Regions from separate parts of the Streptomyces sp. NPDC085946 genome, predicted to be linked through region 2. Evidence: predicted binding sites of a transcription regulator. Region 2 holds the regulator's gene; the other holds the start of a gene.

Region 1 (10,836 bases), on a different contig from region 2:
CCGGGTGCACTACGAGGGCGGGCAGCTGTCCGTCACCGACGGCCCCTTCACCGAGTCCAAGGAGGTCATCGGCGGCTACGCCCTCATGCAGGCCAAGGACCGGGCCGAGGCGATCGAGTGGACCAAGCGGTTCCTGAAGGTCCACGAGGAGCACTGGACGGTGACCTGCGAGGTGCGGGAGGTCGCCGAGGGCTGAGCCCCGCGCCCGTTTGGACCGGCCGCCGCACGGGTGTCTGATGGTGGGCTGTGACCCCGCAGCCCGCCGCCGACCCGCGCGGCACCGTCGAGACCGTGTTCCGCATGGAGTCCCCGCGCGTGATCGCCGGCGTCGCCCGGATCGTCCGGGACGTCGGCATCGCCGAGGAACTCGCCCAGGACGCCCTGGTCGCGGCCCTGGAGCAGTGGCCGAGGGACGGCGTGCCCGACAACCCGGGCGCCTGGCTCATGGCGATCGCCCGCCGCCGCGCCGTCGACCTGGTCCGCCGCCGGGAGACCTACGCCCGCAAGCTCGCGGAGATCGGCCGGGACCTGCCGGACGCCGCCCCGCCCGAGGAGCCCGCCGACCCCGACGGCATCGACGACGACCTGCTCCGCCTGGTCTTCACCGCCTGCCACCCGGTGCTGTCGCCGCAGGCCCGCATCGCCCTCACCCTGCGCCTGCTCGGCGGGCTCACCACGCCCGAGATCGCCCGGGCCTTCCTCGTGCCCGAGCCGACGGTCGCGCAGCGGATCGTCCGGGCCAAGCGGACGCTGGCGGCGAAGCAGGTGGACTTCGAGGTGCCGTACGGCCCCGACCGCGAGGCACGGCTCGGCTCGGTCCTCGACGTGATCTACCTGATCTTCAACGAGGGGTACGCCGCCACGGCCGGCGACGACTGGCTGCGCCCCGGCCTGTGCGAGGACGCCCTGCGGCTGGCCCGCGTCCTGACCGGGCTGATGCCCGAGGAGCCCGAGGTGCACGGCCTGACCGCGCTGCTGGAGTTCCAGGCGTCCCGGGCCGCCGCGCGCACGGGCCCGGACGGCGCGCCGGTCCTGCTGAAGGACCAGAACCGGGCGCGCTGGAACCGCCTGCTCATCGCCCGCGGGGCCGCCGCCCTCGCCCGCGCCGACGCGCACGCGACCGGCGCCCCCGGCCCGTACGTCCTCCAGGCCGCCATCGCCGCCTGCCACGCGCTCGCCCCCGCCTACGAGGAGACCGACTGGGCCCGCATCGCCACCCTGTACGGGCTGCTCGCGGCCCGCTCGCCCTCCCCGGTCGTCGAGCTGAACCGGGCGGTGGCCGTGTCGATGGCGCACGGACCGGAACCGGCCCTGGCCCTGGTCGACGCCCTGGCCGCCGAACCCGCCCTGCGCGCCTACCACCTGCTGCCCAGCGTCCGCGGCGACCTGCTGGCCCGGCTGGGGCGCGCGGCGGAGGCCCGGGCGGAGTTCACCCGGGCCGCGTCGCTGACCCGCAACGCACGCGAGCGGGACCTGCTGCTGCGCCGGGCGGCGGAGACCTCCTGACGGTGCCTCAGAGGGCCGGGCGGCCGATCAGCATGGCCGGCGCCCCCGCGACCCGTGTCAGGAACACGGTGGCGGAGTGCGGGCCCTGCGGCCGGACCTTCCTGCGCAGCTCCTCGGGCTCCACGGCCGACCCGCGCTTCTTCACCGTGAGCACCCCCACCTGCCGCTCGCGCAGCAGGGCCTTCAGCTTCTTGACGTTGAAGGGGAGGTGGTCGGTGATCTCGTAGGCGGTGGCGTACGGCGTCGGGCGCAGCTCGTCCGCGGTGACGTACGCGATGGTCGCGTCCAGGAGGCCGCCGTCGAGCTGCTGCGCGACCTCGGCGACCAGGTGGGCGCGGACGACGGCGCCGTCCGGCTCGTACAGGTACCGGCCGGGCGGGCGCACGGCGGGGTCGGGCAGGCCCCGCGAGAGCAGGGTGCGCGGCCCGGGCAGCAGGGTCGCGCGGACCGCCCCCGGCGCGGTGCCGAACCACAGCACCGCCTCCTTCACGTCACCGCCGTCGGAGACCCACTCGGCCTCGGCGTCCGCCGGGACCGCCTCGTGCGGGATGCCGGGCGCGACCTTCAGGGCCGCGGCGCGCGGCGCCCGGCGGGCCGCCCCGACCGCCCACGACAGCGGCGGCGCGTACGCCTCCGGGTCGAAGATCCGGCCGCGCCCGCCGCGCCGGGCCGGGTCGACGAAGACGGCGTCGAAGCCGGCCGTGTCCACCTCGGTGACGTCGGCCTCGCGCACCTCGATCAGGCCGGCCAGCCCCAGCGCGTCGGCGTTCGCCCGGGCCGCCGCCGCCGTGAGCGGGTCCCGGTCCACCGCCAGCACCCGGATCCCGGCCCGGGCCAGCGCGATCGCGTCACCGCCGATCCCGCAGCACAGGTCGGCGACGGAGGTCACGCCGAGCTCCGCCAGCCGGCGGGCCCGGTACGCCGCCACGCTCGCCCGGGTCGACTGCTCGACCCCGTGCGGCGTGAAGAACATCCGCTGCGCGTCCTCGGCGCCGAACTTCGCCACCGCCCGCTGCCGCAGCCGCGCCTGGCCGAGCGCCGCCGACACCAGCTCGGCGGGGTGCGCGCGGCGCAGCCGGGTGGCGACGGCGAGCTCCTGCGCCGGGTCGGTGCCGCGCACCTCGTCGAGGAGGGCGCGGCCTTCGGGCGTGAGGAGGGGGGCGAGGTCGTTCACCGGATCATTGTCGGCCAGCCGGGGACCGGGCGGGCGCGCCGGGGCGGGCGGCGTGCGGCGTGCGGTCCGGCGGGTCGCCCGGCGGCCGGCGGCCCGGTCTGTGGGCCAGTCGGTGGACGGTGCCGCGGCGGCCGCGGTGTCGGGCCGGGTTCGGGGCGGGGCCCTGCGAGGATCCGGCTCCATGCGAGCAGTAGTACAAAATGACAAAAGTCGGGCCCGGGGGCGTGCACGGATCGGCCTCGCCGTGCTCGCCGCCGCGGCCATCGCCTCGGGCTGCGGGCAGGACCCCGACGCGGGCCTGCGCCCGGCCGCCGGCCAGCAGCCCCTGGAGGCGCCTCCGGCCCGCGCGCTGGACTCCTACGCCACGAAGCTGCGCTCGGCCCACGCCGCCCGGGTGGCCGCCGCCCGGCGCTGGGGGCTGCGGGAGGTCCCGCTGCCGACCCCGGCGCCTCCCGCGCGCAAGCCGCGGATCACCACCCGGGAGGGCTTCGAGGTCGACGGCCACCGGGAGCTGGGCCTGCCCCCGGTCTTCACCACCGTCCCGACCGAGGACCGGGTCGTCTTCCTCACCATCGACGACGGCGCCGAGAAGGACCCGGCGTTCCTGCGCATGATGAGCGACCTGCGGATCCCGTACACCGCCTTCCTCAGCGACTACCTGATCAAAGAGGACTACGGCTACTTCCGGCGGATGCGGGACGGGGGAGTGGGCCTGCACAACCACACGCTGCACCACCCCTACCTGCCCGCGCTGTCGTACGCCCGCCAGCGGCAGGAGATCTGCGGCATGCAGGACGTCATCGAGGAGCGCTACGGCACACGCCCCGTCCTGTTCCGCCCGCCCTTCGGCAACTACAACCGGGACACCCTGCGCGCCGCGAAGTCCTGCGGCATCGCGTACGCCCCCCTGTGGAGCGAGGAGGTCTTCGTCGACCGCTGGGAGTACCGCGAGTGGGACCGCGACCTGCACCCCGGGGACATCGTCCTCAGCCACTTCCGCGGCCGGGCCGACTGGGCGGGCACGATGCCCGACATGATCCGCCGCTTCCTCGACAAGGTCACCGCCAAGGGCTACGCGGTGGCGCGGCTGGAGGACTACCTGTGAGGCCGCGCGGCTGGGCCGCCGCGGCGCTGGCCGCCGCCGTCCTGCTCGGCGGCTGCGCCGGCCCGGCGCGGTCGGACGGCCGGGCGCGCGCCGGGCAGCAGGCCGCCGGGACCCCCGGGCGGCAGGCGCGCCCCGGCCTGCCGCCCGTCGTCGACCGCGTCGCGACCCGCGACCGGGTGGTGTTCCTGACGTACGACGACGACGCCGAGCGCGACCCGCGCTTCGTCGACCTGGTGCGGGCCCGGCGGCTGCCGGTCAGCCTGTTCCTCACGGACCGCGTCGTGGGACCCGCCTACGGCCACTTCGCGCGCCTGCGCGCGGTCGGCGCCGGCCTCCAGAACCACACCCTCGACCACCCCGCCCTGCGCGGCCTGCCGTACGCCGGCCAGCGCGCCGAGATCTGCGGCCAGCAGGACAAGCTCCGGGCCCGCTTCGGCGTCCGCCCCCGCCTGCTGCGCCCGCCCCACGGCGTGTACGACACGACGACCCTGCGCGCCGCCGCGGACTGCGGCATCGCGGCGGTCGTGCTGTGGCGGGTGTCGGTGGGCGGGGACGGCGCCCTGCTCTACACCCGGGGCGAGCACCGGCTGGGCCCCGGCGACATCGTGGCCGTCGACCCGGACGCCGGCACGACGGGCCTGCCCCTGGTGGAACGGACCCGGCGCCTGCTGCGCGAGATCGAGGCACGGGGCCTGCGGGTGGGACGCCTGGAGGACCACCTGTAGGACCACCTGTAGGACCACCTGGCGGACGTCATCTGCAGGACCGGCCCTTCCCCGCGCCCGGCGGCCGCCCGGCCGGGCCCCGCCCCGTCCCGCCGCACCGGCCCGTCACCTCGCGCGCGGCCCTTCCGGTCCGTCCCGCGGGGTCCTCAGGAGCCGCCGCGCATGCCGCCGCGACAGCCGGGCATGCATGACCCCGGCGCGCGGACCGGGGCGCCGCGCACCCGCGCCGCCCGTCCCCGCACCCCGCCCGGCCGGGCCCCGGAGGCCGACGCGCCGTCGGTAATTGGCACTCCGCTTGACCGAGTGCTAATCGCGGTCATAGTCTCAGGTCTGGCACTCCCCCCTGGAGAGTGCCAACAACGCGACGGGCAGGTCCGGCACCCGCGACGACGGATCGACCTGGTCGCCACCTCAGACAGTTAACCCCGTGAGATCTCCGAAGGGGGAGGTCGGATCGTGACGACCGCCAGCTCCAAGGTTGCCATCAAGCCGCTCGAGGACCGCATCGTGGTCCAGCCGCTGGACGCCGAGCAGACCACGGCCTCTGGCCTGGTCATCCCGGACACCGCCAAGGAGAAGCCCCAGGAGGGCGTCGTCCTGGCCGTGGGCCCGGGCCGCTTCGAGGACGGCAACCGCCTTCCGCTCGACGTTTCCGTCGGTGACGTCGTGCTCTACAGCAAGTACGGCGGCACCGAGGTGAAGTACAACGGCGAGGAGTACCTCGTCCTCTCGGCCCGCGACGTCCTCGCGATCATCGAGAAGTAGTTCACCCGGCTTCACCCGAGGCACTTTTGCTTCCAGCTGCGCCCCTGGCCCCCCGCGACCCCTAAGAAGCCGGGCGCCCGGGGCGCAGTTTCTTTACCCCCTGACTTTCCGAGAGGGCTCCCGCTGCCATGGCGAAGATCCTGAAGTTCGACGAGGACGCCCGTCGCGCCCTCGAGCGCGGCGTCAACAAGCTTGCCGACACGGTCAAGGTGACGATCGGCCCCAAGGGCCGCAACGTCGTCATCGACAAGAAGTTCGGCGCCCCCACCATCACCAACGACGGTGTCACGATCGCCCGCGAGGTCGAGATCGAGGACCCGTACGAGAACCTCGGCGCGCAGCTGGTCAAGGAGGTGGCGACCAAGACCAACGACATCGCGGGTGACGGTACGACCACCGCGACCGTGCTGGCCCAGGCGCTGGTGCGCGAGGGCCTGAAGAACGTCGCCGCCGGCGCCTCCCCGGCCCTGCTCAAGAAGGGCATCGACGCCGCGGTCAAGGCCGTCTCGGACGACCTGCTCGCCTCGGCCCGCCCGATCGACGAGAAGTCCGACATCGCCGCCGTCGCCGCGCTGTCCGCCCAGGACAGCCAGGTCGGCGAGCTCATCGCCGAGGCGATGGACAAGGTCGGCAAGGACGGTGTCATCACCGTCGAGGAGTCCAACACCTTCGGTCTGGAGCTGGACTTCACCGAGGGCATGGCCTTCGACAAGGGCTACCTGTCCCCGTACTTCGTGACGGACCAGGAGCGCATGGAGGCCGTCCTCGACGAGCCGTACATCCTCATCCACCAGGGCAAGATCTCCGCCATCGCGGACCTCCTGCCGCTGCTGGAGAAGATCATCCAGGCGAACTCCTCCAAGCCGCTGCTGATCATCGCCGAGGACGTCGAGGGCGAGGCCCTCTCCACCCTCGTCGTGAACAAGATCCGCGGCACCTTCAACGCCACCGCCGTGAAGGCCCCCGGCTTCGGCGACCGCCGCAAGGCGATGCTGCAGGACATGGCGGTCCTCACCGGCGCCACGGTCATCTCCGAGGAGGTCGGCCTCAAGCTCGACCAGGTCGGCCTGGACGTGCTCGGCACCGCCCGCCGCGTCACCGTCACCAAGGACGACACCACCATCGTCGACGGCGCCGGCAACTCCGAGGACGTGCAGGGCCGCGTCGCGCAGATCAAGGCCGAGATCGAGAACACCGACTCCGACTGGGACCGCGAGAAGCTCCAGGAGCGCCTCGCGAAGCTGGCCGGCGGCGTGTGCGTGATCAAGGTCGGCGCCGCCACCGAGGTGGAGCTGAAGGAGAAGAAGCACCGTCTGGAGGACGCCATCTCCGCGACCCGCGCCGCGGTCGAGGAGGGCATCGTCTCCGGTGGTGGCTCCGCGCTCGTCCACGCCGTCAAGGTCCTGGAGGGCAACCTCGACAAGACCGGCGACGAGGCCACCGGTGTCTCCGTGGTCCGCAAGGCCGCCGTCGAGCCGCTGCGCTGGATCGCCGAGAACGCCGGCCTGGAGGGCTACGTCATCGTCTCCAAGGTCGCCGAGCTGGAGAAGGGCAACGGCTACAACGCCGCCACCGGCGAGTACGGCGACCTGGTCAAGGCCGGCGTCATCGATCCGGTCAAGGTCACCCGCTCCGCCCTGGAGAACGCCGCCTCCATCGCCTCCCTGCTTCTGACGACCGAGACCCTGGTCGTCGAGAAGAAGGAGGAGGAGGAGCCGGCCGCCGCGGGCCACGGCCACGGCCACGCCCACTGAGCGAACCGCTCCCGCGAAGCCCCGGTCCCCGCAGGGACCGGGGCTTCGCCCTGTCCGGACCGGACAGCGTCACCTGCCCTTGCGCACCGGGGACCGCCCGGCCTCCGCTCCGGCCGGACCGGCGTCGTCGTCGGCGTACGTCCCGCGGGAACCCGCCCTCCGCGCCGGGGCCACTCCGTCGAGGGGCGCGCCGCCCGCCGGGACGCCGACCACGGCCCACACCGTCTTGCCCGGCCCGCCGGCCCGTTCGCCGACTCCCCAGGCGTCGGCGAGCGCGGTCACCAACAGCAGGCCCCGGCCCCCGTCCGCCTCCGGGTCGCCGCTCCCCGCGTGCGGCCCGAGCTCCCCGCGGGTGTCGCTCACCTCCACCCGTACGAGCCTGCCGCCGCGGTCGGCCGTCAGCCGCAGCTCGGCGTCCCGGCCCGGCACCCGCCCGTGGGTCACGGCGTTGTTCGCCAGCTCGGCGGCGATCAGCTCCACGGCGTCGTGCGCGGGAGTGCCGTGGTGCCAGCCCCAGGCGTCCATCTGGCAGGAGGCGAGCCGGCGGGCGAGCCGGGCGCCGCGCGGCGAGGAGGTGAAGCGGAACGAGAACACCGTCTGATCGGCGAGGGGAAGCGGGAGCGAGGCCCGTCGCTCCCGGCGGGGGGAAGTGGTCATGCCCCGAAGATCCCGCGCCGCAACCGCCGTTCACCAGGCACGACACCCCCACGGCGGCGCTCTGTCGGGGTGCCGGACAGGCGGTGTCGGGCCTGTCGGGGCGAGCGCCTGCCGTCCCCTCACCGCGGCGGCGCGGATGCGGTCACGCCGACAGCCGGCGCACCCCGTCGTCGTCCGTCACCCGGATCAGGGACAGAGGGCCGGGTCCCGTACGGGCGCCGGGGAGCCGAGGCAGCGGCGGCACAGCGTCTCGTCGCCGGCCGGCCGGAAGAGGGTCGCCTGGACGTGGTCGCCCTCGCACTCCCGCAGGGCGGCCAGCCGGCCGGGCGGGCGGACAGGGCCGGGCCGGTCGGGAGCGGGCGTGACGGCGGTGCCGTCCGTGCCGGACACGGGCGGGACCTCGCGGAGCAGGTAGCGCAGCAGGCCGCCGGGGCGGTGGACCGGGGTGCCGTCGTCGGGGAGGCCGCGCAGGACGTGGGTGCGGACGGCGGCGGGGGTGTGGCCCGCCGCGAGCCAGCGGGAGACCAGCCGGGCCAGCTCGTCGTGCATGCCTAGGGGGACGCGGCGGAGGTCCGGGGAGAGGCGGGGGAGGGCGGCGACGAGGGCGCGGGCGGCTTCGGTGACCTCGGCTGTCTCCGGGGCGGTGACGGCGGCGTCCGGCTCGGCGGGACGGTGGGAGGTGTTTCCTCCGGGGTCTTTCTCTGGATGACCGTCGGTGGGCGGAGGGGTCGGAGCGCCGACGGCCGGAACGCGGGCACCCGGTGCGAGCTGGGGTGATGCGGGGGTGCCGGGTACGTGCACGGGCATCCGGCCGAGGAGCTTGGCGGCCTCGGCGGCGCTCAACGGGACATTGGAGACGAGCTGTTGGGTGATCCAGTGACCGCCGGGCCCCTGGACCCGCCGCTCGTGTACGAAGCCCTCCTCCTTGAGCTGCCGCTTGGCCCGCGTGAAGGCGCACGCCCCGATGCGGGCGCGCTCGGCGGTGCGCGACAACGATTCGCGCGCCCCCTCCGGGAGGGAGAGCTGCCAGGTCAGCAGCCGCACGGCGTCGGAGGACAACCGGGGATGCCGGATGAGCTCGTGGGAGAACTGCGTGAAGGCGCGCGGGGGCGCGATATGGTGCCGGTAAATCACGGTGGAGTCGCTTTCCACTGGTGGTCCAGGCCCTCGCGGACGGTTGCAGCCGTCGCGGGGGCCGATTTGCTGTGACGGTACCGCACGGAAAGTGCGCGCGCGTGCGCGTTGAGTAAAGAGGCCGGGGCCTGCCTCTCGGTGCGCTCACTCCTTATGTGTGGGCCGGCCAGAACCGGATGAGGTAGCGCTCCACCCCGTGACCGGTGCCCTCGCCCTCCGACAGGGCGGCGGCCTCGGCCCGGCCCGCGCAACCGACCCGGACCCGCCGCGAACCGCCGGATTCTCCCAGCACGATCACGTCGTCCGCCCGGCCCGTGTGCAGGGACCACACGGCGACCTGACCGCTCGTCGACTCGAAGTCGGCCTCGGCCTGCTCGTCCCACTCCGCCGGGTCCTCCTGCGGCGGCGGCCCGTCCCACACCTCGACGGTGACCGTGGCGGTGTGCGTGTGACCGCCGCTGGTGATGTCCAGATGACCGGGATGGGTGCCGAGGAAGGCGCTGTGGTCGAAGTCGTCGGGGAACGGGACCGGCAGGTCCGCGTCGTCGGACTCCTGCAACCCGAACGCGTGATGACCCACGTACGCGTCCACGCGCCGCTGCCGGACAAGCCGTGCCACGAACACCCCTTCGGGATTCCGATGCCGGAGGACGGTCCTTGCCGGAATGGTAGGCCGGTGCGGTGGGTCGGCTGCCGCGAGGCGGTTCACCCGTAAGCCGCAACTTGTCCCGCGGCGGGCATGGTTGACGTCCGCCTGTCCTACGGTGCGAGCGCGGGTGACCGGTGGACGGATGTGCCGAGGGGACGAGTGCGATGGAGTCGGGAGCGGACTCGGGTGCGGGCGTGGACGGCGCGGGGGCGGACTCGAACGGGGAGTTCCTGCGCTGCTTCGGGCGGCAGATGAAGCTGCTGCGGGAAGTCGCGGGGCTGACCCAGGCGCAGTTGGGCGAGCGGGTCGGCTACGGCGAGGCGCAGATCGCGGCGGTGGAGCAGGGGCGGCGGATCCCCCGGCCGGAACTGGTGGACGCGGTGGACCGGGAGGTGGGGGCGCGGGGGGTGCTGGTGGCCATGAAGGGGGAGGTGGCGAAGGCGCGGTATCCGGGGTTCTTCCGGCGGTACGCGCAGTTGGAGCCCGAGGCGGTCGAGCTGCACTCCTACTCCGACCACGTGGTCAAGGGGATCTTGCAGACGGAGGAGTACGCACGCGCGGTCTTCCGCATGTGGCGCCCGCTGCTGGACGAGGAGACGATCGAGCAGGGTGTGGCGGCGCGGATGGAGCGCCGGAAGCTGTTCGCGCGTCGGCCTGCTCCGTTGCTGAGCTTCGTCATCGAGGAACATGTGCTGCGGCGCCCTCTCGGAGGCCCGGAGGTACTGCGGGGCCAACTGGAACAGCTGCTGTCGTACGGGCACGAACGCAATGTGGAGATGCAGGTCATGCCGACGCGGTGCGACGAGCACGCAGGACTGGCCGGACCCTTCACATTGATCCATCTCTCCGATCAGCGCAGGATGGCCTACATGGAGGTGCAGGACACAAGTGCCCTGTACTCGGACCCGAAGAAGGTCGGTCCGCTGGAGGCGACGTACAGAGTCCTCTCGGCACAGGCGTTGACTCCCAGGGAGTCGCTGGCCTTCATCGAGAAGCTGTTGGGAGAGCTATGAAGACAGGCAGCCCCGCGCCTGCCGCTGGCGAACTGCGCTGGTTCAAGAGCAGCTACAGCGCGGGCAACGGCGGAGATTGCGTCGAGGTCGCGGACGCCGGTACGGCCGTACTGGTCCGCGACTCCAAGCGCCCGGACGTGGCGATCCTCAACGTGCCGTCTGCCCAGTGGACGGCGTTCGTGCGGATGGCCGCACGCAGCTGAGACGAACGAGGGGCGGCGGAGGGCCGATCGTGCTCCCCGCCGCCCCTCCCTCATGCCCGGAGGACGGCAGCGGCCCGGGGTCCGGCGTGCCGCCTCACCGGTACTCCGCTTCCGGCCGTCACCGGCATCTGAGTACGGATACTCAGTGATC
Region 2 (10,836 bases):
GGGGAGGCCGAGCCGAACCAGCGGGCGGCGTTCACCGGGAACGGCCGCAGGCCGGTGCGCTGCCCGCCGAGCCGCACGTCGAGCCGCCGCGGCTCGGCCCCGTCCAGGTCGTCCAGCAGCCACAGCCCGCCCGCGCTGGAGTAGACGACGCGGGAGCCGTCGCCGGCGGCGTGCCGGGCGTAGAAGCCCTCCAGCGGGGTGTGCCGGCGCAGGTCCGACCCGTCGGCGAGGGAGGAGTACAGCGCGCCGGTGCCCTCGTGGTCGGAGAGGAAGGCGATCCGGTCACCGGCCCACAGGGGGTACTCGATGTTGCCGTCCAGCTCCTCGTGGAGCCGTACGAACTCCCCGTCCCCCCGGCGGTCGATCCACAGCTTGCCCGCCGTGCCGCCCCGGTACCGCTTCCACCAGGCCGCCTCGCGGCCCATCGACACGGAGAGCAGCACGGTGTGCGGCCCGTACGCGACGTCGCCGACGGGCCCGTGGGGCAGGGTGCCGGCCGGTCCGCCGTCGAGCGGGACGGCGTGCGCCCAGGTGCGGCGCAGGCTCGCCCGGCCGTGGGCGGTCAGGGCGAGCACCCGCCCGTCGGGTGTCCAGCCCCGTACCTGCGTCCGCCAGTTGCCCCAGTGGGTCAGGCGCTCGGAGGGGCCGCCGTCGACGGGGGCGACGTGCACCTCGGGGGCGCCGTCGCGGGTGGAGGTCCAGGCGACGGTGGTGCCGTCGGGCGAGACGCGCGGCTGGGTCACCGGCACGTTGTCGGCGCTGACCCGCCAGGCCCGCCCGCCGTCGAGGGGCGCGAGCCACACGTCGTCCTCGGCGGTGAAGGCGACCAGGTCACCGTGCACGTGGGGGAAGCGGAGATACGCGGGCGCTGCGGACTGTGTCACCCGATCACCCTCTGCAGGCACGGAGTTCGCGGACAGTGGTCCGGACCGGTTCCGGGACGCCCCGACGGCACGTCACTTGCCCTGCACGGGCTGGCACTTGGGGTACTGCTGGCACCAGACGGTCGTCGTGACGGTCACGGTGACGGTGGGTCCGGGCCGTCCGTCACCGCCGCCGCCGGGGCCGCCGACCGGCGGGGCGCTGGTGGCGTCGCAGTCACCGAGCCCCTTGACGTCGAACCACACCTTGCCGTCGACCTTCGCGGTGAGGTGACCGCGGACGCAGGCGCCGTTCACCGCGTGGGTGACCTCGCCGTCGACGGTGATCTCCTTGCCGTCGTCGGTCTCGCCCCGGCAGTCGACGGTGGCGACGGTGTCCTCGCTCGCGGAGGGCGAGGCGTCCTCGTCGCTGCCGTAGGAGGCGGTGCAGCTGAGCCAGCGCACGCCCGCCTTCTGCCGGTTGAGCTCCTTGGTCACGGCCTCGTCGGTCGTGTACGCCACGGCCGCCGAGCTCAGCCCGCCGCCCGGCTCGCACGCCACGGCACCGCCCGCGACGACGACCACCAGTCCCGCCACGGCCACCGCCCCGGCTCCGCGCGGCCGCTGCAGAATCCGCCTCAACGCCCCCATGAAGGGCAGCCTGCCACCGACACGCGCGCCGCGGAAGAGCGCATACGGCCACTCCGGGCTCCCGCACGCCCCCGCCGGGCGACGCCCGACCCGCCCGTGACGCACGGGCGTTGGCGCCGGGCCCCGTCGGGCCGGGCGGCAGCGGTCAGGACCAGCGGCCCGTGCGCCCCAGCAGCAGGGCCGCCGCCGCGGTCCCGGCGGTCGAGGTGCGCAGCACGCTGCGGCCCAGCCGGTACGCCGTCGCGCCCGCCTCCGTGAAGAGCGCCAACTCCTCGGGGGCGACGCCCCCTTCGGGGCCGACGACCAGCACGATGTCACCGGAGGCGGGGAGAGCGGCCGTGGCCAGCGGCTCCGCGCCGGTCTCGTGCAGGACGGCGGCGAAGTCCGCTCCCGCGAGCAAGGCGGCGACGTGCTTGGTGGTCGCCTGGTCCGCGACCTCGGGGAACCGCACCCGGCGGGACTGCTTGCCGGCCTCCCGGGCCGTCGCCCGCCACTTGGCCAGGGCCTTCTGCCCCCGCTCGCCCTTCCACTGCGTGATGCAGCGCGCCGCCGCCCACGGCACGATCGCGTCGACGCCGACCTCGGTCATCGTCTCGACGGCCAGCTCGCCCCGGTCGCCCTTGGGCAGCGCCTGGACGACGGTGATGCGGGGCTCCTCGGGCGGCTCCTCGGACACCGCCTCCACCTGGACGACCAGCCGGTCCTTGCCCTCCGTGTCGAGCACCACGCAGTCCGCCCAGCGCCCGGCCCCGTCGGTGAGGACGACGTCCTCACCGGCCCGCAGCCGCTTCACGGAGACGGCGTGCCTGCCCTCCGGGCCGTCGAGCACGTAACGGCCGCCGCGGCCCGCGTCGAAGTGGTCCACCACGAACACCGGCGCGGTCATCGGCCCGCACCTCCCGCCGGGAAGGACGACAACGCCGTCCGCGCGGCCGCGAGTTCACCGGCCAGCACCTCCACCAGCTGCCCGGCCGGCAGCTCCCGGGCCATCCGGTGCCCCTGCCCCGCCCACAGCGCCATGCCCTGGGCGTCGCCCGCCTCGGCGGCGGCCTTGCGCAGCGGCGCGGTGAGGTGGTGGACCTCCGGGTAGGCGGCGGGCGCGTACGGGCCGTGCTCGCGCAGGAAGCGGTTGACCAGGCCGCGGGCGGGCCGTCCGGAGAAGGCCCGGGTCAGTTCCGTGCGGACGAAGAGCGGGTTGGTCAGCGCCCGCTTGTGCAGGGCGTGCGCGCCGGACTCGTGGGTGGCGAGGAACGCCGTGCCGAGCTGTGCCGCGCTCGCGCCCGCCGCGAGGACCGCGGCGATCTGGCAGCCGCGCATGATGCCGCCGGCGGCGACGACCGGGATGCCGACGGCCTCCCTGACCTGGGCGACCAGCGAGAGCAGCCCGAGCCCGGTCCCGTCCGTCTCCGGGACGTCCCGGTGGGTGCCCTGGTGGCCGCCCGCCTCGACGCCCTGCGCGATCACCGCGTCCGCCCCGGCGCGCTCCACGGCGCGGGCCTCCTCGGCGGTGGTCGCGGTGACCAGGACGAAGGTGCCGGCGCGGTGCAGGGAGTCGACGACCTCGCGGCTCGGCGCGCCGAAGTGGAACGACACCACCGGCACCGGGTTGTCCAGGAGCACGGCGAGCTTGGCCTCGAAGCCGTCGTCCCGGCCGCTCTCGGGGTCGCCGAGCTCCGTCCCGTACCAGGCGGCCTCGCCGGACAGCTGGTGGGCGTAGACGTCCACGGCGGCGGCGCAGGAGGGCGCGGCGTCGGCCGCCCCGGTGGAGCCGGTGCCCGCGGGGTGCTCCGGCTGCGGCAGGAACAGGTTCACGCCGAACGGCCGGCCCGTCAGGCTCCGCAGCTGCTTGATCTCCTGGTACATCCCGTCGGCGGTCTTGTACCCGGCGGCCAGGAACCCGAGCCCGCCCGCCTCGGACACGGCGGCGGCGAGCCGCGGCACGGAGACGCCGCCCGCCATGGGGGCCTGCACGATCGGGTGGGGGAAGAGATCGGTCAGTGCGGAGGACATGACGGCATGGTGTCACGCCCTCCGGCCACGTCCGAATCCGGCCCTCGGCCGGTCCGGGCCGCCGTCGCGGGCGGCGCCGGACCGCCGGCGGGAGCCGGTCTCAGCGCCCGTTGAAGGCGTCCTTCAACCGCGAGAACAGGCCCTGCTGCCCGGGCTGGAACTGCCCCTGGGGGCGCTCCTCGCCGCGCAGCTTCGCCAGCTCGCGCAGCAGGCGCTCCTGCTCCGGGTCGAGCTTGCTGGGGGTCTGCACCTCGACGTGGACGATGAGGTCGCCGCGGCCGCCGCCGCGCAGGTGGGTCACGCCCCGGCCGTGCAGCGGGATCGACTGCCCGGACTGGGTGCCGGGCCGGATGTCGACCTCCTCCATGCCGTCGAGCGTCTCCAGCGGCACCTTGGTGCCGAGGGCCGCCGCCGTCATGGGCAGGGTCACCGTGCAGTGCAGGTCGTCGCCGCGCCGCTGGAAGGTCGGGTGCGGCAGCTCGTGGATCTCGACGTACAGGTCGCCGGCGGGACCGCCGCCGGGCCCGACCTCGCCCTCGCCGGCGAGCTGGATGCGCGTGCCGTTGTCGACACCGGCGGGGATCTTCACGGTGAGCGTGCGGCGGGAGCGGACCCGGCCGTCGCCCGCGCACTCGGGGCACGGCGTCGGCACGACGGTGCCGAAGCCCTGGCACTGCGGGCAGGGGCGCGAGGTCATGACCTGGCCGAGGAAGGACCGGGTGACCTGGGAGACCTCGCCGCGGCCGCGGCACATGTCGCACGTCTGGGCGGTGGTGCCGGGCGCCGCGCCCTCACCGCTGCAGGTGGTGCAGACGACGGCCGTGTCGACCTGGAGGTCCTTCGTGGTGCCGAAGGCGGCCTCGTCGAGCTCGACCTCGATGCGGATCATCGCGTCCTGGCCGCGGCGGGTGCGCGAGCGCGGACCGCGCTGCGACGCCGTGCCGAAGAACGCGTCCATGATGTCGGAGAAGTTCCCGAAGCCGCCGGCCCCGAAGCCGCCCGCGCCGGCGCCGCCGGACTGCGAGAGCGGGTCGCCGCCGAGGTCGTAGACCTGCTTCTTCTGCGGGTCCGACAGCACCTCGTAGGCGGCGTTGATCTCCTTGAACCGCTCCTGGGTCTTCGGATCGGGGTTGACGTCCGGGTGCAGCTCGCGCGCGAGCCGCCGGAAGGCCTTCTTGATCTCTTCCTGCGACGCGTCGCGGCGCACGCCGAGTACGGCGTAGTAGTCCGTGGCCACTACGACTCCGCCAGGATCTGTCCGACGTACCGTGCCACTGCGCGTACCGCTCCCATCGTTCCCGGGTAGTCCATGCGGGTCGGTCCGACCACGCCGAGCTTGGCGACTGCCTCGCCGCCCGAACCGTAGCCGACCGACACGACGGACGTGGAGTTGAGTCCTTCGTGGGCGTTCTCGTGACCGATGCGGACGGTCACGCCCGGATCCTTGGCCTCGCCGAGCAGCTTGAGGAGCACGACCTGCTCCTCCAGCGCCTCCAGCACCGGCCGGATCGTGAGGGGGAAGTCGTGCCCGAAGCGGGTCAGATTGGCGGTGCCGCCGATCATCAGCCGCTCCTCGTTCTCCTCGACCAGCGTCTCCAGCAGGGTGGAGAGCACCGTCGAGACCGTACCGCGGTCCTCGACCTCGAACGCGTCCGGCAGGTCCTCCACCAGCGTGGGCACGTCCGTGAACCGGCGGCCCGCGACCCGGCTGTTGAGCCGCGCGCGCAGGTCCGCCAGCGACGTCTCGCCGAACGGCGCCGGGCAGTCGACCACCCGCTGCTCCACCCGTCCGGTGTCCGTGATCAGCACCAGCATCACCCGCGCGGGGGCCAGCGACAGCAGTTCCACGTGCCGCACGGTCGACCGCGTCAGCGACGGGTACTGCACCACGGCGACCTGCCGGGTCAGCTGCGCGAGCAGCCGCACCGTGCGGGCCACCACGTCGTCCAGGTCGACGGCGCCCTCGAGGAAGTTCTGGATGGCCCGCCGCTCGGGCGCGGTCATCGGCTTGACACCGGCCAGCTTGTCGACGAACAGGCGGTAGCCCTTGTCGGTGGGGATCCGCCCGGCGCTGGTGTGCGGCTGGGCGATGTACCCCTCCTCCTCCAGGGCCGCCATGTCGTTGCGCACGGTGGCCGGGGAGACCCCCAGGTTGTGCCGCTCGGTGAGCGCCTTCGAGCCGACGGGCTCCTCGGTGCCGACGTAGTCCTGGACGATGGCGCGCAGCACCTGAAGCCTGCGTTCACTGAGCATCCGCGCACACCTCCAGAAGTCGTCCGCCTGGTGTCCTGCCTCCGCCTGACACTGCCTGGCACTCGGCGCGTGGGAGTGCCAGACCTCCCCGGCCCAGTGTACGGCTGTGGGGTACGGCACGGGCAAGGCCGGGGCCGCGCGGCCCTGCCCACGGGGCCCGTGCCCGCTAGCGTCGCCGTATGACGGTGACTTGGGAAGAGCTGGGATGGGAGCGGGTCGCGGCCGGGGTGGGGCGGTGCCGGCTGCCGGTGTGGGACTGCACGGCAGGGCTGGTCGTGGGCGGGGGCGCGGCGCTGCTGATCGACGCGGGGTCCGGCCTGGCGGAGGGGGCGCGGCTGCGCGTCCAGGCGGAGCGGCTGGCCGGTCACCGTGTGACGCATCTCGCGCTGACCCACCCCCACTTCGACCACGTCCTCGGCTCGGCGGCGTTCGCGGGCGCGGAGGTGTACGGGGCGGTGGGCGTGGACGGGGTGTTCACGCGCACGCGGGACCGCGAGGAGCTGCGCGCGGACGCGGTGCGGCACGGAATGGAGGCGCGCCGGGCCGAGGAGGCCGTCGACGCGTTGACCGCGCCCCGCCACCTGGTCTCCGGCGAGTGGACCCTCGACCTGGGCGCCGGCCGGCAGGTCCTGCTGGCGAACGTGGGGCCGGGGCACACCGCGCACGACCTGGCCGTGCTGGTGCCGGGCACCCCGGAGGTCGTCTTCTGCGGCGACCTGGTCGAGGAGTCCGGCGAGCCGCAGGCGGGCCCGGACGCCGTGCCGTCGCGGTGGCCGGCGGCCCTGGACCGCCTGCTGGCACTGGGCGGCGAGGACGCGCTGTACGTGCCCGGTCACGGAGCGGTGGTGGACGCGGCGTTCGTCCGGGCGCAACGGGACGCGCTGGCCGAGCGGTTCGGCGTGTCTCCGTGATCGCGGCCGGGCTTCTCCTATCGTCATCCGAATGCGCCAGTACTCTCCGGACCTGACCCCTCCGTGGAAGAAGCCGAAGCCCGTCCCCGAGGTGCCGGCCGAACCGGGCCTGGTGGTGGAGGAGGCGGGGAGCGGCTTCTGCGGCGCGGTGATCCGCTGCGAGGCGGGCACGGTCACCCTGGAGGACCGCTTCGGCAAGCACCGGGTCTTCCCGCTGGAGCCGCGCGGCTTCCTCCTGGAGGGCCGCGCGGTGACCCTCGTGCGGCCGTCCCCGGGACCGGCCCGTCCCGCCCGCACCGCCTCCGGCTCGGTGGCCGTCCCGCAGGCACGCGCGCGCGTGGCGCGGGCCGGGCGGATCTACGTGGAGGGCCGGCACGACGCCGAGCTGGTCGAGAAGGTGTGGGGCGACGACCTGCGCCTCGAGGGGGTGGTCGTGGAGTACCTGGAGGGCGTCGACGACCTGCCGTCCGTCGTCGAGGAGTTCGGGCCGGGCCCCGACGCCCGGCTCGGCGTCCTCGTGGACCACCTCGTGCCGGGCACGAAGGAGTGGCGCATCGCCCGGGCGGTGACGAGCGAGCACGCGCTGGTGGTGGGCCACCCGTTCGTCGACGTCTGGGAGGCGGTGAAACCGTCGTCCCTGGGCATCGCGGCCTGGCCGCGGGTGCCGCGCGGCCAGGACTGGAAGACGGGGGTGTGCCGCGCGCTGGGCTGGCCGGAGAACACCGGGGCCGCCTGGCAGGCGATCCTGGGCCGGGTGCGGTCGTACAAGGACCTGGAGCCGGAGCTGCTGGGCCGGGTGGAGGAGCTGATCGACTTCGTGACGGCTCCGCCGGCCTGATCAGTCCACCAGGTCCCTGACCACCGCGTCCGCCAGCAGCCGCCCCCGCAGCGTCAGCACGGCCCGCCCCGCCCCGTACGGCCCGTCCTGGAGCAGGCCGTCCGCCAGCGCCCGGCGGGAGGCGGCGAGACCGTCCTCGCGCAGCAGCGCCAGCGGCACGCCCTCGCGCAGCCGCAGCTCCAGCAGGATCCGCTCCACCCGGCGGTCCTCCTCGGACAGGACCTCGCGGCCCGCGCCCGGTGACCGGCCCGCCGCCAGCGCCGCCGCGTACGCGCCGGGGTGCTTGACGTTCCACCAGCGCACCCCGCCGACGTGGCTGTGCGCCCCGGGGCCCGCGCCCCACCAGTCGGCGCCCCGCCAGTACAGCTCGTTGTGCAGGCAGCGGCCGGCCTCGGAGGTGGCCCAGTTCGACACCTCGTACCAGTCGAAGCCCGCCGCCGACAGGGTCTCCTCGGCGATCAGGTAGCGGTCGGCGTGCACGTCGTCGTCGGTCATCGGGATCTCGCCCCGGCGGATGCGGCGGGCCAGCCCGGTGCCCTCCTCGACGATCAGGGCGTACGCCGAGACGTGGTCGGGTCCGGCGCCGAGGGCCGCCTCCAGGGAGGCTCGCCAGTCGTCGTCGGACTCGCCCGGGGTGCCGTAGATCAGGTCGAGGTTGACGTGCGCGAAGCCCGCGGCGCGGGCCTCCGCGACGCACGCCTCCGGGCGTCCGGGCGTGTGCGTGCGGTCCAGGACCCTCAGCACGTGCTGCCGGGCGCTCTGCATGCCGAAGGAGATCCGGTTGAAGCCGCCCTCCCGCAGGGCCGCGAGGTACGCCGGGTCGACCGACTCCGGGTTCGCCTCCGTGGTGACCTCGGCGTCGGCGGCCAGCCCGAACTCGTCGCGGACCGCGCCCAGCATCCGGACCAGGTCGTCCGCGGCCAGCAGGGTCGGGGTGCCGCCGCCGACGAACACCGTGCGGACCTCGCGCGGATCGTCGCCGAGGACCTTGCGGGCCAGGCGGACCTCCTCGATCAGCGTCTCGGCGTAGTTGTCGCGGGAGGCGAGCACCCCGCCGGTGCCGCGCAGCTCGGTCGCGGTGTAGGTGTTGAAGTCGCAGTAGCCGCAGCGGGTCGCGCAGTAGGGGACGTGCAGGTAGAACCCGAGGGGGCGGTCGGCGGCCCCGGCGAGCGCGGACGCGGGCAGCGCACCGTCGGCGGGGACGGGCTCGCCGTCGGGGAGTGCGGAAGGCATGCCTTCCATTGTCCAGCACCCGCGGCGGCACTCCGCCGGGAGCACCGGGGAGGGTCGCTCCGCCTGGCGCACCGGGGCGGGGCACCCCGCCTGGCGCACCGGGGAGAGTCACCCCGCCTGACACGCCGCGGCGGCACTCCGCCGGGAGCACCGGGGCGGGTCGCCCCGCCTGACGCACCGGGGCGGAGCGCTTCCCGCGGCGCACCGGCCCACGGTGACACGCGCGGCACACCGGGGCGGGGCGCTCCCCGCGGCGCGCCGGCCCGCGGTGGCACGCCCGGTGCCCTGGCCGCCGCCGGTGACACGCGCGGCGCACCGGCCCGAGCGATGCGCGCGGCGCGCCGGCGCGCGCCGGAACCGGCGCGGGGGCTCCCGCCCGGGAAGCGGGCGGGAGCCCCCCGTCACTCCGCCTGGAGCACCAGCAGTGCCAGGTCGTCCGCCGGCGGCCGCGCCCCGAACTCGTGCACGAGCCGCTTGATCCGCTCCGCTATCGGCTCCGCCTCCAGCCCCGCGCACCCGGCGAGCGCCGTCGCCAGCCCGTCCTCGTCGTCGAACTGGCGCGAGCCGCTGCGCCGCTCGGTCACGCCGTCCGTGACGCACAGCAGCGTGTCGCCGGAGGCCAGCTCGAAGGTCTCGCTGGTGTAGGTGGCGTCCTCGACGACCCCGAGGAGGGTCTGCGGCCCGGCCGCCGTGCGGACCGTGCCGTCCGGGCCGAGGAGCAGCGGCAGCGGGTGCCCGGCGGAGGCGAGGGTGCAGCGGACCCCGCCCTCGTGGGGGACCAGCTCGCCGTACAGGAGGGAGAGGAAACGGGTCTGCGGGCCGTCCCCGGGGACGGTGGGCCGGGCGCCCGCGGCCACCAGCGCCCGGGCGGCGGCGTCGGCGGCCTCGGTCGCGTCGTCGAGGAGGAGCTGGTTGAGGCGGTCCAGGACGTCGGCGACCCGGTAGCCCTCGCGGGCCAGCAGCCGCAGCCAGGGCCGGGCGAGGCCGATGACCACGGCGGCCTCCGGCCCCTTGCCCTGGACGTCGCCGAGGGCGAAGCACCAGCGGCCGTCGCCGGCCGGGAACACGTCGTAGAAGTCGCCGCTCGGACCGCCCTTGTCGCACGGCTCGTAGACCAGGGCGCTGCGCACCCCGGGGATCGCGGCGACCGCCCCGGGCAGCAGCCCGCGCTGCAGGACGGCGCTGATGGTGGCCTGCCGGGCGTACTGGCGGGCCGCGCCGATGGCGAGCGCCACCCGGCGGCCGAGGTCCTCCACCAGCCCGGTGATCTCGTCGGGGAAGCGGGCGATGCCGGCCCGCCCGATGACCAGGGTGCCCAGCGGCCGCCCGCCGGCGACCAGCCGGTAGGCGAGCGCCGCGCCGGACCCGCCCAGCGGTCCGGCCGGCCAGGGGTAGGCGGCGGGCCCGGACCGCAACGGGTCGTGCGGGTGCGGCGGGTCCTTCTCCAGGGCCCGCCGCAGCTCCTCGATCCGGTTCTCGCTGCCGTGCCACACGCGGGCCGGGCCCGCCCCGCCGGCCCATCCGCCGCGGCCGGTGGCCTCGTCCTCCAGCCACACCGCGCACCAGTCCGCCAGCCGCGGCACGATGAGCTGCCCGGCGAGGGCGGCGACCAGGTCCTCGTCGAGCTGCCCGGCGAGCAGGTCGGAGGCCTCGGCGAGGAAGGACAGGGCGCCGCGGCCCAGCCAGTCGCGGTCGCCCTCGGCCCGCGGGGGCTCGGGGGCGAGCATCCCGGCGACCAGGAGCCCGCGCTCCAGGGCGTGCTCCTCCTCGGCGTAGGCCTCGATCTCCTCGCCGGCCGTGGCGTCCGTCGCGGCCAGCCGCGCCCACACCGTCTTGGACCCCGTGCGGTACGTCACCCCCCAGGCCTCCGCGAGCGTCGCGACGAGCCGCAGGCCGCGCCCGTACTCCGGTGTCTCGTACGCCGTCTCCGGCTCGCCGCCGCGCGGGGCGCGCGAGGGGTGGTGGTCGCAGACCTCGACGATCAGCACGCCGCTCTCCTCCAGCCGGCAGGTCAGCTCGACCTCGGTGCCGGCGTGGACCACGGCGTTGGTGACGAGTTCGCTGACGACCAGCAGGGCGT

The links. The regulator HrcA, encoded in region 2, represses chaperone genes, less so after heat shock. The targets are predictions, from matches to a motif close to TTNGCACTCNGNNNNNCNGAGTGCNAA.
Positions count from the first base shown of each region.
Region 1: a site for HrcA is predicted at 4,794-4,820, ahead of groES (co-chaperone GroES). Genes of this name have one in related genera too.

Region 1 covers NZ_JBITSF010000008.1:180,709-191,544, reverse strand. The annotation lists gene ACIF8T_RS18260 (YciI family protein) at 1-196, shown strand, start outside; gene ACIF8T_RS18255 (RNA polymerase sigma factor) at 247-1,506, shown strand; gene ACIF8T_RS18250 (methyltransferase domain-containing protein) at 1,514-2,680, opposite strand; gene ACIF8T_RS18245 (polysaccharide deacetylase family protein) at 2,862-3,785, shown strand; gene ACIF8T_RS18240 (polysaccharide deacetylase family protein) at 3,782-4,510, shown strand; gene groES (co-chaperone GroES) at 4,967-5,275, shown strand; gene groL (chaperonin GroEL) at 5,404-7,029, shown strand; gene ACIF8T_RS18225 (ATP-binding protein) at 7,099-7,686, opposite strand; gene ACIF8T_RS18220 (hypothetical protein) at 7,873-8,820, opposite strand; gene ACIF8T_RS18215 (hypothetical protein) at 8,972-9,439, opposite strand; gene ACIF8T_RS18210 (Scr1 family TA system antitoxin-like transcriptional regulator) at 9,634-10,482, shown strand; gene ACIF8T_RS18205 (DUF397 domain-containing protein) at 10,479-10,685, shown strand.
Region 2 covers NZ_JBITSF010000001.1:446,154-456,989, reverse strand. The annotation lists gene ACIF8T_RS01960 (S41 family peptidase) at 1-884, opposite strand, end outside; gene ACIF8T_RS01955 (hypothetical protein) at 957-1,511, opposite strand; gene ACIF8T_RS01950 (16S rRNA (uracil(1498)-N(3))-methyltransferase) at 1,657-2,397, opposite strand; gene ACIF8T_RS01945 (nitronate monooxygenase) at 2,394-3,521, opposite strand; gene dnaJ (molecular chaperone DnaJ) at 3,622-4,758, opposite strand; gene hrcA (heat-inducible transcriptional repressor HrcA) at 4,758-5,774, opposite strand; gene ACIF8T_RS01930 (MBL fold metallo-hydrolase) at 5,954-6,685, shown strand; gene ACIF8T_RS01925 (DUF3097 domain-containing protein) at 6,717-7,523, shown strand; gene hemW (radical SAM family heme chaperone HemW) at 7,524-8,756, opposite strand; gene ACIF8T_RS01915 (SpoIIE family protein phosphatase) at 9,158-10,836, opposite strand, start outside.